Regions from separate parts of the Cupriavidus sp. 2KB_3 genome, predicted to be linked through region 1. Evidence: predicted binding sites of a transcription regulator. Region 1 holds the regulator's gene; the other holds the start of a gene.

Region 1 (7,717 bases):
AAAATATAGGTCCACGAGAAGAGGGACATCACCAGCAGCAGCGCCATGACGGCCTGTGCCAGCAGGCTGGCGCGCAGCACCAGCGAGATAATCGACAGGTCTTGCGTGACGGTCACCGGATTCATCGAGCGTTTCTTATAGTTGCGAGAACAGGAGCAGGAATCGGGGCCGGACGAAATGTGCTTTTATCGACACATCCCACCCGGATCTTGCCGCTGGCCAGCTGGAGGTCGTCGCGCCACGCTTCTTGGGCGAATTGGACCGAGGCAGGCCCCACCCGTTCAATCACGGTGCGGATCTCCAGCTGGTCGTCCAGCCGGGCGGGCGCATTGTATTCCACAGCAGTACTGCGTACCACGAAGACCACATTCGACGTATCGGCAAGGTCCTGCTGACCAATCCCGAGCGAGCGCAGCCATTCGGTCCGAGCCCGTTCAAAGAATTTCAGGTAGTTGGCGTAGAACACCACGCCGCCGGCATCCGTGTCTTCCCAGTACACGCGCAGCGGCCAGACAAAGTTCGGCATGGCCGGCATTGTAACGGACCGCAACGGCCCGCCACAGGTAAACCCGCAGGAGAAATGCAACAGCAAGTTGCGAGCCAGGCGCCGCGCGGCTTGGCGGGAAGCTGGCCCGATGCACGCCCGCCACACTCCGCCCCGCCCTGCCCCCGAACTACCCCGTGGGCACCGCCTTGCGGCGCGGCGCGGCCTCGCGTAAACTCTGCGGCAACCATTCCATCTTGCGCGACTGGCGAAGTCAGTGGGTACTACCACGAGGAAGCGCAAGTTCACTGGCGTGAATCACAAACGCCTGCCGCTCGCCTGGGCAGCGAATGGGAAGCAGGGTGCGCCCTGCACCGGATGACATCTATATATATAGGGGTCACTGGTGCCGGACGCCGATGCCTTCCCCGCGCGCCCTAATCGCGAAGTTCCGCGAAACCCCCGAGATGTATTCCGATTGCCTGTTCGCTATCCGAAAAGTGCATCGGCATCCCTTTTTTACCGACGAGTCACGCCATGTTTGAACGCAGCCGTTTCACCATCGAGCAGATCGACCCCGAAGTCTTTGCCGCGATCCAGAAGGAAAACCAGCGCCAGGAAGACCATATCGAGCTGATCGCGTCTGAAAACTACACCTCGCCGGCCGTGATGGCCGCCCAGGGCTCGCAGCTGACCAACAAGTACGCCGAAGGCTATCCCGGCAAGCGCTACTACGGTGGCTGCGAGTACGTGGACGTGGTGGAGCAGCTGGCCATCGACCGCGTGAAGCAGCTCTTCGGCGCCGAAGCCGCCAACGTGCAGCCTAACTCGGGCTCGCAGGCCAACCAGGGTGTGTTCTTCGCCATGCTCAAGCCGGGCGACACCATCATGGGCATGAGCCTGGCCGAAGGCGGTCACCTGACCCACGGCATGGCCCTGAACATGAGCGGCAAGTGGTTCAACGTCATCAGCTACGGCCTGAACGCCCAGGAAGACATCGACTACGACGCGCTGGAGAAGCTGGCCCACGAGAAGAAGCCGAAGATGATCATCGCTGGCGCTTCAGCCTTCGCGCTGCGCATCGACTTCGAACGGATCGCCAAGGTGGCCAAGGATGTTGGCGCCTACTTCATGGTGGACATGGCCCACTACGCCGGCCTGATCGCCGCCGGCGTGTACCCGAACCCGGTGCCGCACGCCGACTTCGTGACCACGACCACCCACAAGAGCCTGCGCGGCCCGCGTGGTGGCGTGATCCTGATGAAGGCCGAGCACGAGAAGGCCATCAACTCGGCCATCTTCCCGGGTATCCAGGGCGGCCCGCTGATGCACGTGATCGCCGGCAAGGCCGTCGCCTTCAAGGAAGCGCTGACGCCGGAGTTCAAGTCCTACCAGCAACAGGTGGTGAAGAACGCCGCCGCGATGGCCGAGACGCTGATCGCGCGCGGCCTGCGCATCGTGTCCGGCAAGACCGAGAGCCACGTGATGCTGGTGGACCTGCGCGCCAAGCAGATCACCGGCAAGGAAGCCGAGAAGATCCTCGGCGACGCCCATATCACGGTGAACAAGAACGCCATCCCGAACGATCCGGAAAAGCCGTTCGTGACCTCGGGCGTGCGCCTGGGCTCGCCGGCCATGACCACGCGCGGCTTCAAGGAAGACGAGGCGCGCCAGGTGGCCAACCTGATCGCCGACGTGCTGGACAACCCGCACGACGAAGCCAATATCGCCAAGGTGCGCGAGCAGGTGTCCGCCCTGACCCGCCGCTTCCCGGTCTACGGCTGATTTCCGGCCGTAACCGGCACCGCGCCTATATATAGTGCGTGTGACCAACGGCGCTGCCCCGGCAGCGCCGTTTTACCTTTTGCACACCGCGAGCGATAATGCGGCCCGGCATATATCTTCAGGTGGTCCGGCATGAAATGCCCCTTCTGCGGTCATTCCAACACCCAGGTGCTTGACAGTCGCGTCTCCGAAGACGGCGACACGGTGCGCCGCCGCCGGCGTTGCGAAGCCTGCGACCGCCGCTTCACCACCTACGAGCGCATCGAGCTCTTCTTCCCCGCCATCGTCAAGAAAAACGGCTCCCGCGTGGACTACACGCGCGGCAAGCTCAAGGACTCGATGCGGCTGGCCCTGCGCAAGCGGCCGGTGTCCGCCGAGGCCATCGACCAGGCCATCACCCGGATCGAGGAAAAACTGCTGGCGCTGGGAGAGAAAGAGATCGCCAGCAGCCAGGTAGGCGAGCTAGTCATGCGCGAATTGCGCAAACTCGACAAAATTGCCTATATTCGCTTTGCTTCCGTTTATCGCAGTTTTGAAGATGTGTCGGAATTCCGCGACGTACTCGACGAATTTTCCCCGCCTACCCCACGAAAGGGGTAGCTACTTCGTAAAAAAAGCTGTCTAATCTGCACTGACCTCCTTCGGGTAAGGGGGCCGGATGGCGAGCGCGTGCACGGCGTAAACGGGGCCCAACAGAGGCTCCAGCGCAGCAAAACTCCAACGCGCCGCCCATAGAAAAGCAAAAGAACAGTTCGATTTTTTGGACGGGAGTCACAAATGGGTCAGTCTTTCTGCCTTTGGGCAGTGGGCTTGCTGACGCCTGCTCGGCCTGCGTCCATGCTCGCTGGCATGGGGTCGCCGCGGCATGCCAGCCAGCCGCACAGCCGCGCCCGCATCGGGCGTCTCCACCGCTCTCAGACGCGCATCATCGGCGGGTTCACGCTGATCGAGCTGCTGACTGCCGTGACGATCCTCGGCATCCTCGCGGCAGCGGCCATCCCCAACTTCCGCTCCTTCCTGCATAACAGCCGCATCGCGACGGAATCGTCGAAGTTCTTCACCGAAATCGAAGCGGCCCGCAGCGAGGCAGCACGGCGCAACGGCACCGTCACGATCTGCCCCGTGGGCACCGGCAGCGCCTGCTCCGCCGACTGGAACCAGCGGCGCGTGATCTTCGCCGATCTCAACGCCGACGGCGTGGTCGATCCCACAGACGACGTGCTGCGTTACAGCGACGACCCGACCCCGACCCTGACCCTGGAAGCCAGCAACCTGGGCGCCACGCCCGACCTGGTGCGATTCCGGTCCTCGGGCGCCTCCACCTCCCCCACGGCCACCTGGAAGTTCTGCGAACGCAATTCCGAACTGCCCGGCCAGACCGTCAGCATGACCGGCAGCGGCCGCCCCCAAACCCAGCAGCAGACGCCCTGCATCTGACGCCATGTCGCCCTCCCAACAGAACGGCCTACCGAGACGTGCCCGCCCGGTTCGACTGCGCACGCCCGCGCGCGCGCGCCATGACGGGTTCACGCTGATTGAGTCACTGATCACGATTGTCGTGCTCGCCATCGGCGTCCTGGCGCTGGCCATGCTGCAGCTCCGCACGCTGGTCGATACCCGCACGGCGTCCATGCGCAACGTGGCCACCACCATGGCCTACAACCTGGCAGACCAGATGCGCAGCAACGAGGTCGCGCTGACGGCTGGCGCGTTCGACAAGCCGAATAGCGTGCCCAATGCCGATTGCTATGCGGCCAAAGGCTGCACGCCGGCCGCCATGGCCGGGGCCAGCTTCGCGGCCTGGCTGGACGATTTGAAGGAAGCGCTGCCCGCCGCCAGCGGCATGGTCTGCATCGATGCGTCCCCCAATGACGGCGACGCCGCGGACCCGCAGTGCCAGAACGTCAACGGCGCACCCTACGTCATCAAGATCTGGTGGCGCGAAGACGGCCAGGACACCCCTCAACGATTCGTGACCGCCTTCGTGCCATGACTACGTCCATCCGCAAACCGAGGCGCCGCGCGCAGGGTTTCACCCTGGTCGAACTCATGGTCGGCATGGTGATCAGCATGCTGCTGGTCATCGTGGTGATCTCGCTCTACCTGGCGCAGCAGCGCTCGTACAACACCCAGGGCGATCTCGCCGAAGTGCAGGAAAACTCGCGCGCCATTGCGCAGTTGCTGCAACGGCAGGGCCGCCAGGCCGGATACTCCGACTTCACCTTCCTGGACAACAGCTTCGGTGTCAGCGAGACGCTCGAAGCCACCAACGATACCGGTGTCAATACCAGCGACACGCTGACCGTGCGCTATTTCGGCTCGTCGCCGCCGGGGGCAGACCCCGCAGCGGTACCGGGCACGCCCACGGCCCCGACGCCGGACGGCACCATGGTCGACTGCGCCGGCAACGATGTGAACGGCAACATCCTGGTGACCGAGGTGTTCTCGATCGTCAACGACGCGGCCGGCGTGCCCTGGCTCCAGTGCACGGTCAACGGGGCCGCCACGCCGCTATTCCCCAATGTCGAGGCCTTCCAGATCCTGCTGGGCGAGGATACCGACGGCGACCAGACCGTCAACCGCTTCGTCCCGCCCGGCGCGGCAAACATGGCCAACGTGCGCGCCCTGCGCGTCTCGCTGGTGCTGCGCGGCAAGAGCACCACGAACGCCGCGCCGACCTCGCTGGTCATGAACCACTTCGGCAAGGTGTATGCGCAGAACGACGTCGCCCCGGCCGGTGATGCCGGCAGCGTCATGAACATGGCCAACGACGGCCGCCTGCGCAAGCACGCCACGTTCTTCATCGCCCTCCGCAACCGCCTGAACTGACACGACATGATGCGAATCCCTCCCCGTCCGCGCGCCCGCCTGCATCGACGCCAGGGGCAGCGCGGCATCTCGCTGGTGCTGGTGCTGCTGTTCCTGATCATCCTGACGCTGGTCGGGCTGGCCGCGAGCATGTCCAGCCTGTCGTCCGAGCGCATGGCCCGCAACACGCGCGACCAGAACATCGCGCTCCAGGCCGCCGAGGCAGCGCTGCGAGATGCCCGCAACGACATCCGCAACATCCGCTTCATCTCCGGTGTCACCGGCGCCGCGCTGACCTGCGACGTCGCCGGCTTCAAGGGCTTTTGCCTGCCCGCCGTGACGGGCAAGCCGGCGTGGGACCTGTACCTCGAAGATCCTGCCCGGTCCGTGGAACTTGGCGAAATAACGCTGCTGACCGCGGACCAGAAGATGCCGACAGGGGGCGCCAACGGCGTCTCCAAGCAGCCGCGCTACCTGATCGAATCGATCCCGGACATCAACGAAGGCAGCCTCGAGGCCGGCAACATCAAGTACGTCTTCCGCGTCAGCGCCATCGGCTACGGGGCCAACCCGAGCACGAAGGTGATGATCCAGGAAGTCGTGCGTTTGTGATTCTTCCCGAACCGTGTCGCGCAACCCTCCAACCGCTGGGCGCACCATGAAACCGTTCCTCCCGCATCGACCCGCGAGCCGCCTGCAAGCCGTACTGCTTGCGGCATCGTTCCTGCTCGCCGTAGCCTCCGCCTCGGCGGCGCAGCTCAACCTGTCCACCAAGCCCCTCTATGCAGGCGGCGGCGTTTCGCCGATGGTGATGATCGATCTCTCCAAGGATCATTCGCTCCACCAGAAGGCGTACAACGACTACTCCGACCTGGACGGCGACGGCATTCTGGATTCGACCTACAGTTCGACCATCAGCTACGCGGGCTATTTCGATTCGGCCAAATGCTACAGCTATGACAGCAGCAGCATCCAGGGCTTCGTGCCTGCCGCGATGGCTGACAGCGCAAAGTACTGCGACGGCACCAAGTGGAGCGGCAACTTCCTGAACTGGGTGTCGATGAGCCGCATCGACGAAGTACGCAAGATCCTCTACGGCGGCACACGCGCCGTAGACACGGCTACGACCACCGTGCTGGAACGCGCGTTCCTGCCGATGGACGCCCACGCCTGGGCCAAGTACTACGGTGGCGCCGACCTGCGCAAACTGGTGCCTGTAGACCTGGAGCTGCCTTCCGAGGTGGAGACCCAGACGTCGTCCACCCAGATCACACTGCGCGCTGACGTGGTAACGCTGACGGTGAGCGACAACTCCAAGATGCAGATCGGCGACCAGATTCGGCTGGTTCCGCGCGGCAGCGCTCCGGCCGGCACATCGCTGACCGGCTGGATCAGCAGTATTGGCAACAGCAACGCCATCACGATGGCGATCTACGCGGACAGCGTCTCCAAGCCGGCCAGCGCAAGCAACAGCTATTCGTCGTGGACCGTGACCAACCTCACGCGCGGCGGGCTGACCATCTGCAACGTCACCCCGAAAGACAGCAGCAATCTCAACTCCCAGGCCAACACGCAGGCCCCGCAATTGCGCGTAGTCAAAGGCAACTATGCCACCTGGGGCGCCAGCGAGAAATGGCAGTGCAACTGGTACAGCGAGGCCAGCAACACCCAAAGCAGTTTTCTGCCGCAGACCAACGGCAAGACTGTCTCGGGTTCCTCGAACGGCAACCGCGCCGCAACATCGGGCATCAACGCGTCGGCAGAAAACCCATCGCAGTCGGTGCGGGGCACCGGCACGGGGCAGGCGAAGGGCACGTTTAACGCGCGTGTGCAGGCCTGCGTAACGGGCCTGATCGGCGGTGAATCGTGCAAACAGTACGGCAATGCCTACAAGCCGTACGGGTTGCTGCAGAAGTACGGCGAGACCGGCCAGATGCTGTTCGGGCTGATGACCGGCACCTACGACAAGAACATCTCAGGTGGTGTGCTTCGGCAGAATGTGACGAACTTCTCCACCGAAATCAACCCCGATTCTGGCGTCTTTACCTATCGCGCTACCACGCCCGTGAAAGGCATTGTCTGGAACATCGACAAGCTGCGCCCATACGGCTACAGCTATAGCGATGGGGGCTACACCAGTGCAGACAGCTGCAATTATCAGCAAACCGCCATTCAACCGAGCGGCGGCCAGAACGCCCAGAACAAGCCGGCCAACGAGGGAAATTGCTCCACGTGGGGCAATCCGATCTCGGAAATTTATGTCGAGACGCTGCGCTACTTCGCCGGCAAGACGGCGAACGCCGACTTCGCACCCAAGACCAATGGCAAGGATGTTGCCCTCGGCCTGACGACTGCGACGTGGGCCAACCCGATGAACCTGCCCGCGTCGAACCCCAAGCGGGCGCCCTACTGCTCGCCGCTCAATGCGCTAGTGTTCAACTCGAGTGTTTCCTCCTACGACAACGACCAATTGGGCGGCCTGAGCGATCTGGCCGGCTCGCCGGCAATCAGCGACTGGACCAACAAGGTTGGCGCCGGGGAAGGCATCGACAACGGCAACTGGTTCGCGGGCGGGATCAGCGGTGGCATCATCGACAATGTCTGCTCGGCCAAGAAGGTCGGCTCGCTCAGCAACGTGCT
Region 2 (7,717 bases), on a different contig from region 1:
CTTGCTTACTGGCAGGCTTCGCACTCGTCGAAGCCGGGGTCGCCCGGGCGCATGGTGCAGACCGCGCCTTCGGCTTCCGGCATGGCCGGGGCCGAGGCGGCGGCGGCTTCCAGCGCCGACACGCCACCGTCGCTGCCCGACGACACCGCGTTCAGCGAGCCGCGCGACACCGTGGACTTCTCCACGTGCGTGGCCGCCATCGTGCGCAGGTAGTACGTGGTCTTCAGGCCGCGCAGCCAGGCTTGCTTGTAGGTATCGTCCAGCTTCTTGCCCGACGCGCCAGCCATGTAGATGTTCAGCGACTGGGCCTGGTCGATCCACTTCTGGCGGCGGCTTGCGGCCTCCACCAGCCAGCTCGGCTCCACCTCGAAGGCCGTGGCGTAGATGTCGCGCAGGTCTTGCGGAATGCGGTCGATGCGGGCCAGCGAACCGTCGAAGTACTTCAGGTCCGCCACCATCACTTCGTCCCACAGGCCGCGCGCCTTGAGGTCGCGCACCAGGTAGTCGTTGACCACCGTGAATTCGCCCGAGAGGTTCGACTTCACGTACAGGTTCTGGAAGGTCGGTTCGATGCAGGCCGACACGCCGATGATGTTCGAAATGGTCGCGGTCGGGGCGATCGCGATGCAGTTCGAGTTACGCATGCCATGCTGCTTGATGCGGGCGCGCAGGCTGTCCCAGTCCATCGAGGAGGACATGTCCACCTCGAGGTAGCCGCCGCGCTCTTCGGCCAGCAGCTTGAGCGAGTCCTGCGGCAGGATGCCACGGTCCCACAGCGAACCCTCGTAGGTGCTGTAGCGGCCACGTTCCTGCGCCAGCTCGTTTGATGCCTCGTAGGCGTAGTAGCAGACCGCTTCCATCGACGTATCGGCGAACTTCACCGCGGCGTCGCTGGCGTACGGCGTGCGCAGCACGTGCAGGCAGTCCTGGAAGCCCATGATGCCCATGCCCACCGGGCGGTGGCGCAGGTTCGAATTGCGCGCCTTCTCCACCGCGTAGTAGTTGATGTCGATCACGTTGTCGAGCATGCGCATCGCGGTGCGGATGGTCTTCTGGAGCTTGGCGTGGTCGAGCACGTGGGTGCCGTCGGCCTGCTGCTTCAGGTGGGCCACCAGGTTCACCGAACCCAGGTTGCACACGGCGATTTCGCTCTCGTTCGTGTTCAGCGTGATTTCCGTGCACAGGTTGGAGCTGTGCACCACGCCCACGTGCTGCTGCGGGCTGCGGATGTTGCACGGGTCCTTGAACGTGATCCACGGATGGCCCGTCTCGAACAGCATGCCCAGCATCTTGCGCCAGAGCTGCACGGCCGGCACCTTCTTGAACAGCTTCAGTTCGCCGCTGGCGGCGCGGGCTTCATAGCCCAGGTAGGCCTGCTCGAACGCCTTGCCGACCTTGTCGTGCAGGTCCGGGCAGGTGGCGGGCGAGAACAGCGTCCATTCGGCGTTTTCCATCACGCGCTTCATGAACAGGTCCGGAATCCAGTTGGCCGTGTTCATGTCGTGGGTGCGGCGGCGGTCGTCGCCGGTGTTCTTGCGCAGCTCGAGGAATTCCTCGATGTCCAGGTGCCACGTCTCCAGGTAGGCGCAGACCGCGCCCTTGCGCTTGCCGCCCTGGTTCACGGCCACGGCCGTGTCGTTCACCACCTTCAGGAACGGCACCACGCCCTGGCTCTTGCCGTTGGTGCCCTTGATGTGGGAGCCCAACGCGCGCACGTTGGTCCAGTCGTTGCCCAGGCCGCCGGCGAACTTCGACAGCAGCGCGTTTTCCTTGAGGGCTTCGTAGATGCCTTCCAGGTCGTCCGACACCGTGGTCAGGTAGCACGACGAGAGCTGCGAGCGGCGCGTGCCCGAGTTGAACAGCGTGGGCGTGGACGACATGAAGTCGAACGACGACAGCAGCTGGTAGAACTCGATGGCGCGGGCTTCGCGGTCGCGCTCTTCCAGCGCCAGGCCCATGGCCACGCGCATAAAGAAGGCCTGCGGCATTTCGATGCGCTGCTCTTCGATATGCAGGAAGTAGCGGTCGTACAGCGTCTGCAGGCCGAGGTAGTTGAACTGGAAGTCGCGCGAGGCGTCCAGCGCGGCGCCCAGGCGGGCCAGGTCATACGTGGCCAGCTTCTCGTCCAGCAGCTCGGCGGCGATACCGCGTGCGATGAACTTCGGGAAGTACTCGGCGTAGCGCGAGGACATTTCGGCCTGCGTCACTTCGCCGCCGAGGATTTCCTTGCGGATCGTGTGCAGCAGGATGCGCGCGGTGACCTGGCTGTAGTCCGGGTCCTTCTCGATCAGGGTACGCGCGGCCAGGATGGCGGAGTCGTACACCTGCGTCAGCGGCACGCCGTCATACAGGTTCTTGAGCGTTTCCTTCAGGATCGGCTCGGCGCTCACGCCCTTGCCCAGGCCGCTGCAGGCGGTGTCGATCAGCTCGTGCAGCGCGGCCAGGTCCAGCACGCGGGTCACGCCGTTGTCGGTCACGTTGAACGCGACGCCCTGTTGCACGCGCGCCACGGTCTGCGCATTGGCCTGCGCGCGCTCCTGGGTGCGCTTCTCGCGATACAGCACGTAGGCGCGGGCCACTTCATGCTCGCCCGAGCGCATCAGCGCCAGTTCCACGTGGTCCTGCACGTCTTCGATATGGAAGGTGCCGCCGTTCGGGCGGCTGCGCAGCAGCGCGCGCACCACGTTCTGGGTGACCTGCTCCACCAGCTCGCGCACACGCGCGGAGGCAGCGCCCTGGCCGCCGTTGACGGCCAGGAAGGCCTTGGTCACGGCGACGGCAATCTTGTTCGGCTCGAACGCCACCACGGCCCCATTGCGGCGGATGAGCTTGTAGTCCTGATAGTTGGCGCTGGCAGCGGCGGGGGTCTGCTGCGACGTACCGGCGGCGCCGACAACGCCAGCCGATCCCGTGATTTGTTGTTCGTTCTGGGCCGTTTGCATGAGGTAACTCCTGTTTTAACCCTTGTAATGAAGTGACAAAGTCCCTAGCAAAATGCGCTTCAGAAGACACTCGACACCGGTTTTGCCGGGGCGAGAACCAAACTGCACAGGCGTTCATTCTGCTAGGGACTCTTGCGATACCGCCGGCCGCGTCACTACTGTGGCGCCGGCGTCGCAATCCGTTGCGGCGCTGGCTTCACACCTCGGCCGGTTCCCCGGTAGTACCACTAGATATAGTGGTCACTGCGAAAAACTGGGCTAAGTATAGTGAAACGAATCGGAAAGACCAGTCTTGACAAGTCCGCTGCCCCGCTGGGGACCGGGTGTGCGGCAGCGCCACATTCCCGCAAGCCGCGCTACGCCAAGGGATGGCGGCGGCCCGTGCGCCACCGCACAAATTTTCTAAAATTTTTTAATCGTGGCGAGTCGCCGATAGGCGGCCCAAGTGTGGGGATTTCACATCGCTGTCACGCCGGCGAATGCCTGAATATGAGGCATCGTGCACAAGGGGGTGGCGGTCAGGAACCCCGCCGATAAGGCAGCAGCGCTGGCGTCACATTGGCCAGTCTGGCGAAGCGGTCCCAGTCGAAATGGGGGCCGGGGTCGGTCTTGCGACCCGGGGCGATGTCGCTGTGGCCGGCGATGCCGGTGATCGGGTAGGTCGTGCGCAGGGCGGCGACGATGCGTGCGGCGGTCTCATACTGGCCCAGGGTGAAGGGCTGGTCGTCGGCGCCTTCGATCTCGATGCCGATGGAGAAGTCGTTACAGCGCTGGCGGCCGCAGTAGGCCGATTGGCCGGCGTGCCAGGCACGTCGCGTACACGCCACAAATTGCACCAGTTCGCCCTCGCGGGTGATCAGGAAATGGGCGGAGACGCGGACGTCGCGGATGGTCTCGAAGAACGGGTGGCGGGCGATGTCGAGCCGGTTCTGGAAGAAGGCCTCGATGTCGCCCGTGCCGAACTGGCCCGGCGGCAGGCTGATGTTGTGCAGCACCACCACGTCCACGGGCATGCCGTCGGGGCGGGCGTCGAAGTTGGGCGATGGCACGCGGCGCGCGGCCGGCACCCAGCCGTCAGCGCCGGGCAGCCAGTCTGCGGCCACGTCAGCCATCTCAGCCATTGCGGCCCTCGCCTTCCGCCATCGACTCGCTGTCGTCACGCCCTTCCCGGCCATCGCGCCCTTCGCGTTCGTCGCGGATCTCCAGTTGCTGGATGCGGTAGCGCAGCTGGCGGAAGTTCAAACCCAGTAGCGGCGCGGCCGTGGTGCGGTTGAAGCCGGTCTGGCGCAGCGCGCGCAGGATCAGCTCGCGCTCCAGGGCCTCGAGCCGGGCAGGCAGGTCGATCGGGAACGTGACGTCGCGCAGCGCATCGACCATCGGATCGATGGATGGCTGGGGCTGGGGCTGCGGCGGCGCTTCCGCTGTGGCACCACCCGCCGCTTCCGGCGCCGTCAGGCTGGCTGCCGACCATGCCGGGCTGCCCCAGGTCTCATAGCCGGTTGGCGCGGTCTCCGCCACAGGCGCGGGCGCGCCTTGCAGCGGGCTCGCGCGATCCACGCCGGCTTCGAGCGGACCGAGGTCCGCTACCTCGATCTCGTCCGATTCGGCGAAGGCGTAAGCGCGTTCCAGCAGGTTTTCGAGTTCCCGCACGTTGCCGGGGAAGCGGTATGCCGCCAGCCGCGCCAGCGCCGGGCCGGACAGGCGGCGCGGCCGCGCATCGCCATAGCGCACGGCCAGGTGTTCGAGGATGACCTGCGCCAGCACCGGAATGTCCTCGCCACGCTCGCGCAGCGTCGGCATGCGCAGCTCCAGCACGTTCAGCCGGTAGTACAGGTCCTGGCGGAACGAGCCGGCGGCGACCATCGCGGCCAGATCCTTGTGGCTCGCGCACATCACGCGCACGTCCACGGTGTCTTCCCGACTGGCGCCGATCTTGCGCACACGCCGCTCCTGCAACGCGCGCAGCAGCTTCACCTGCATGGTCAGCGGCAGGTCGGCCACCTCGTCCAGCAGCAGCGTGCCGCCGTGCGCGGCGTGGAAGAAACCGCCGCGCTCGGCATCGGCGCCCGTGAACGCGCCCTTCACGTAGCCGAAGAATTCCGACTCCATCAGCGTCTCGGGAATCGCCCCGCAGTTCACGGCCACGAACGGGTGCGCGGCGCGCGCGCTCACGGCATGGATGGCACGCGCCGCGCGCTCCTTGCCGCTGCCCGACTCACCGCTGATCACCACCGGCGCCATGCTGCGCGCCAGCCGCGACAGCGAGCGGCGCACCTCCTGCATGGCCGGGGACAGCCCCGGCAGCAGTCCGGCGGCGCGGTCGGCGGCTTCCGCCGCCTCGACAGCCTCGGCGCTGCGCGCGCCGCCCTCGGCGGGGTTACGCTGCTGGCGGCCCAGCGCGTTCAGGATCAGGGTGCGCAGCTGGTCGAGCGAGACCGGCTTGGCGATGTAGTCGAACGCGCCGGCCTTGAGCGCATCGACGGCATTGTCGGCGCTGCCGTAGGCGGTGATCACGGCCACCGGCGTGCGCTCGGGCGAAGCCGACAGCTGCCGCACGATCTCGATGCCCAGCCCGTCGCCCAGCCGCATGTCGGTCAGCACCAGGCTGTAGCGGCGCTCCGCCAGCCGCAGCCGCGCCTCGGCCAGCGAGCCGGCCATCACCACGTCGTGCCCCATGCGGCGCAGCGAGATGTCCAGCAGCTCGCGCAGGTCGGCCTCGTCGTCGATGACGAGTATCGGATCGGGAACGGGCGGTCTGGCGGACATGGCGTGGGGGTTGGGTTGCGGGGGCGGCGGATCAGGCCTGGGCGGCCTGGGCGGCCGGTACGACATCGGGCGTCTCGATCCGCATCGTCAGCACAAATGCCTTGGCCGGCAGTGTATCGCGAGCGCCGGGCCCGAGCAGCCCTGTGCGTTCCAGCAACGGTTCCAGCGCGATGGTGCCGTAGCGCACCTGGGCGTCATTGGCGCCGCACAGCTCGCGCGCCATGAACAGGCCCAGCCCGGTGCCCTGCGCGTTGCTGGTGAAGAACGGCTCGAACAAGCTGCGCTGCTGCTCGCGCGTGACCTCGGCGCCGTCGTTCCAGACGATGAGTTCGGCGTGGTGCTGGTCCAGCGCATGGGCCAGCAGGCGGATGGCGCCGGGCAGCCGGCTGCAATAGCGCCAGGCATTGTCGAGCAGGTTGCCGAGCACCTGCTGCAACTGCGCGGCATCGAAGATCACCGGGCGTTGCAGGTCTACGGCGAGGCGGATCGCATTGACGTTGATGTCGGCACGCGGGCCGCCGCGCGAGCGCATCTCCAGCCGCCAGCGCTCCACGATCTCGGGCAGCGCCTGGCCCAGCTCCACCGCGCTGTGGCCGGTGCGGGGGCGGCGCGAGAGCTGGAGCACATCGGACACCACCTGATCGAGCCGGCGCACGTTGTCGCTGATGATGCGCAGCAGCCGGGCGTCGATATTGCCCTCGCCCGCCCCGGAATCGGCCAGCAGTTCGTTGGCCTGGCTGATGGCCGCGAGCGGGTTGCGGATCTGGTGCGCCACGCTGGCCACCAGTCGGCCCATGCCGGCAAGTTTCTCCTGCTGCACCTGCTCGGCAATCCGTTCCCAGCTTTCGATGTGGACCAGCACCGTGTCGCGCATCTCGCTGCGCAGCAGCGTCTCGTCCTCGGGGCTCCAGGCCATGGCCTCGTTCTGGGCGATGGCCAGGCGCAGCCGGGCCGCGCCTTCGGGCGACATGTCGTTCCAGCCGACGGTATCGAGCGCGCTGGGCGTGGTCAGGGCCCCGCCCAGCGTGGACCGCAGCCCGGCCAGCCCCGGCAGCACGAAGCGCAGCCGCAGGCGGGTATGCAGCATCGGCCCGCCCAGCGCCGAGGGGCGCGACGGCAGCGGCAGCAGTTGCAGGATGCGCGGCACATCGTCATTGGTCTGGATCCAGTCGCGCAGCATTTCCATCAGCGGCTGCAGGCGCGGAATGCGGCGCAGGTCGAACAGCACCTTGTCGCGCTCGCCGGCGCGCACCTGCCCTTCCCGGATCCGCTCGTGCGGCTGCACGCCCAGCAGCACCACGGCGGCGGGGTTGGCAGCCACCACCACGCCGTTGGCGCGCACCAGCATCACGCCATCCTGCATATCGTTGACCATGAGCCGGTTCACCAGCTGCTGCAGGCGCAGTTCCCGCTCGCGCGCCAGCGCAATCTGCTCCTGGGCGATCTGCCGGTTGGCGAGCATGTACATCACCAGCGCGGCGATCATGAACACCAGGCCGAACAGGCCGGAGCCGAGCAGGTTGGCATCGGCCTGGCGCGCCAGCAGCGTCTGCACGAACGGCTGGCCCATCACTACCAGCGCCGACACCGCCGCGGTGAACAGCGCGAACATCAGGCTGGTCAACGCCCCGGCCTCGAGCGCCGGCAGCAGGAAGATCATGGCGAGCCCTTCGCTGTGGCTGCCCAGCCGGCCCACCACCGCGAAGATCCCGGCCAGCAGCGCCAGGTCGACCATCACCTGCACGCGCACCCGCACATGGAAATGGCGACGCCACAGCGTGCCCACCAGCGTGACCATGGCGATGCAGAGGTACGGCACCACCACCGGCAGCGCAGCGGCCATGCGCGGATTGGCGGCCAGGGTGGCCGCGGCGCCGGCGGCCACGCCGACATCCGGCGCGGCGCGCTCCAGCGGCAGCCACACGTAGCCCACCAGCAGCAGCGCCACGGCCGCGCGGGTCCAGCAGAAATAGCGCAGCAGGCGCCAGTGGAACTCAGGGGGCTCGGGC

Evidence for each region. Region 1 encodes NrdR, which represses ribonucleotide reductase genes. Its sites were predicted from a motif close to CACNANATNTNGTG; they were not measured.
Region 2: a site for NrdR is predicted at 3,168-3,181, ahead of AB4120_RS22225 (ribonucleoside-diphosphate reductase subunit alpha). Genes of this name have one in related genera too.

The regions. Positions count from the first base shown of each region.
Region 1 covers NZ_JBFRHD010000001.1:98,737-106,453, reverse strand. The annotation lists gene tolQ (protein TolQ) at 1-125, opposite strand, end outside; gene ybgC (tol-pal system-associated acyl-CoA thioesterase) at 122-526, opposite strand; ZMP/ZTP riboswitch at 736-836, shown strand; gene glyA (serine hydroxymethyltransferase) at 1,022-2,269, shown strand; gene nrdR (transcriptional regulator NrdR) at 2,402-2,869, shown strand; gene AB4120_RS00485 (GspH/FimT family pseudopilin) at 3,107-3,706, shown strand; gene pilV (type IV pilus modification protein PilV) at 3,711-4,262, shown strand; gene AB4120_RS00475 (PilW family protein) at 4,259-5,098, shown strand; gene AB4120_RS00470 (pilus assembly PilX family protein) at 5,105-5,689, shown strand; gene AB4120_RS00465 (pilus assembly protein) at 5,736-7,717, shown strand, end outside.
Region 2 covers NZ_JBFRHD010000022.1:70,071-77,787, reverse strand. The annotation lists gene AB4120_RS22225 (ribonucleoside-diphosphate reductase subunit alpha) at 6-2,942, opposite strand; gene ampD (1,6-anhydro-N-acetylmuramyl-L-alanine amidase AmpD) at 3,461-4,063, opposite strand; gene AB4120_RS22215 (sigma-54-dependent transcriptional regulator) at 4,056-5,708, opposite strand; gene AB4120_RS22210 (sensor histidine kinase) at 5,740-7,717, opposite strand, start outside.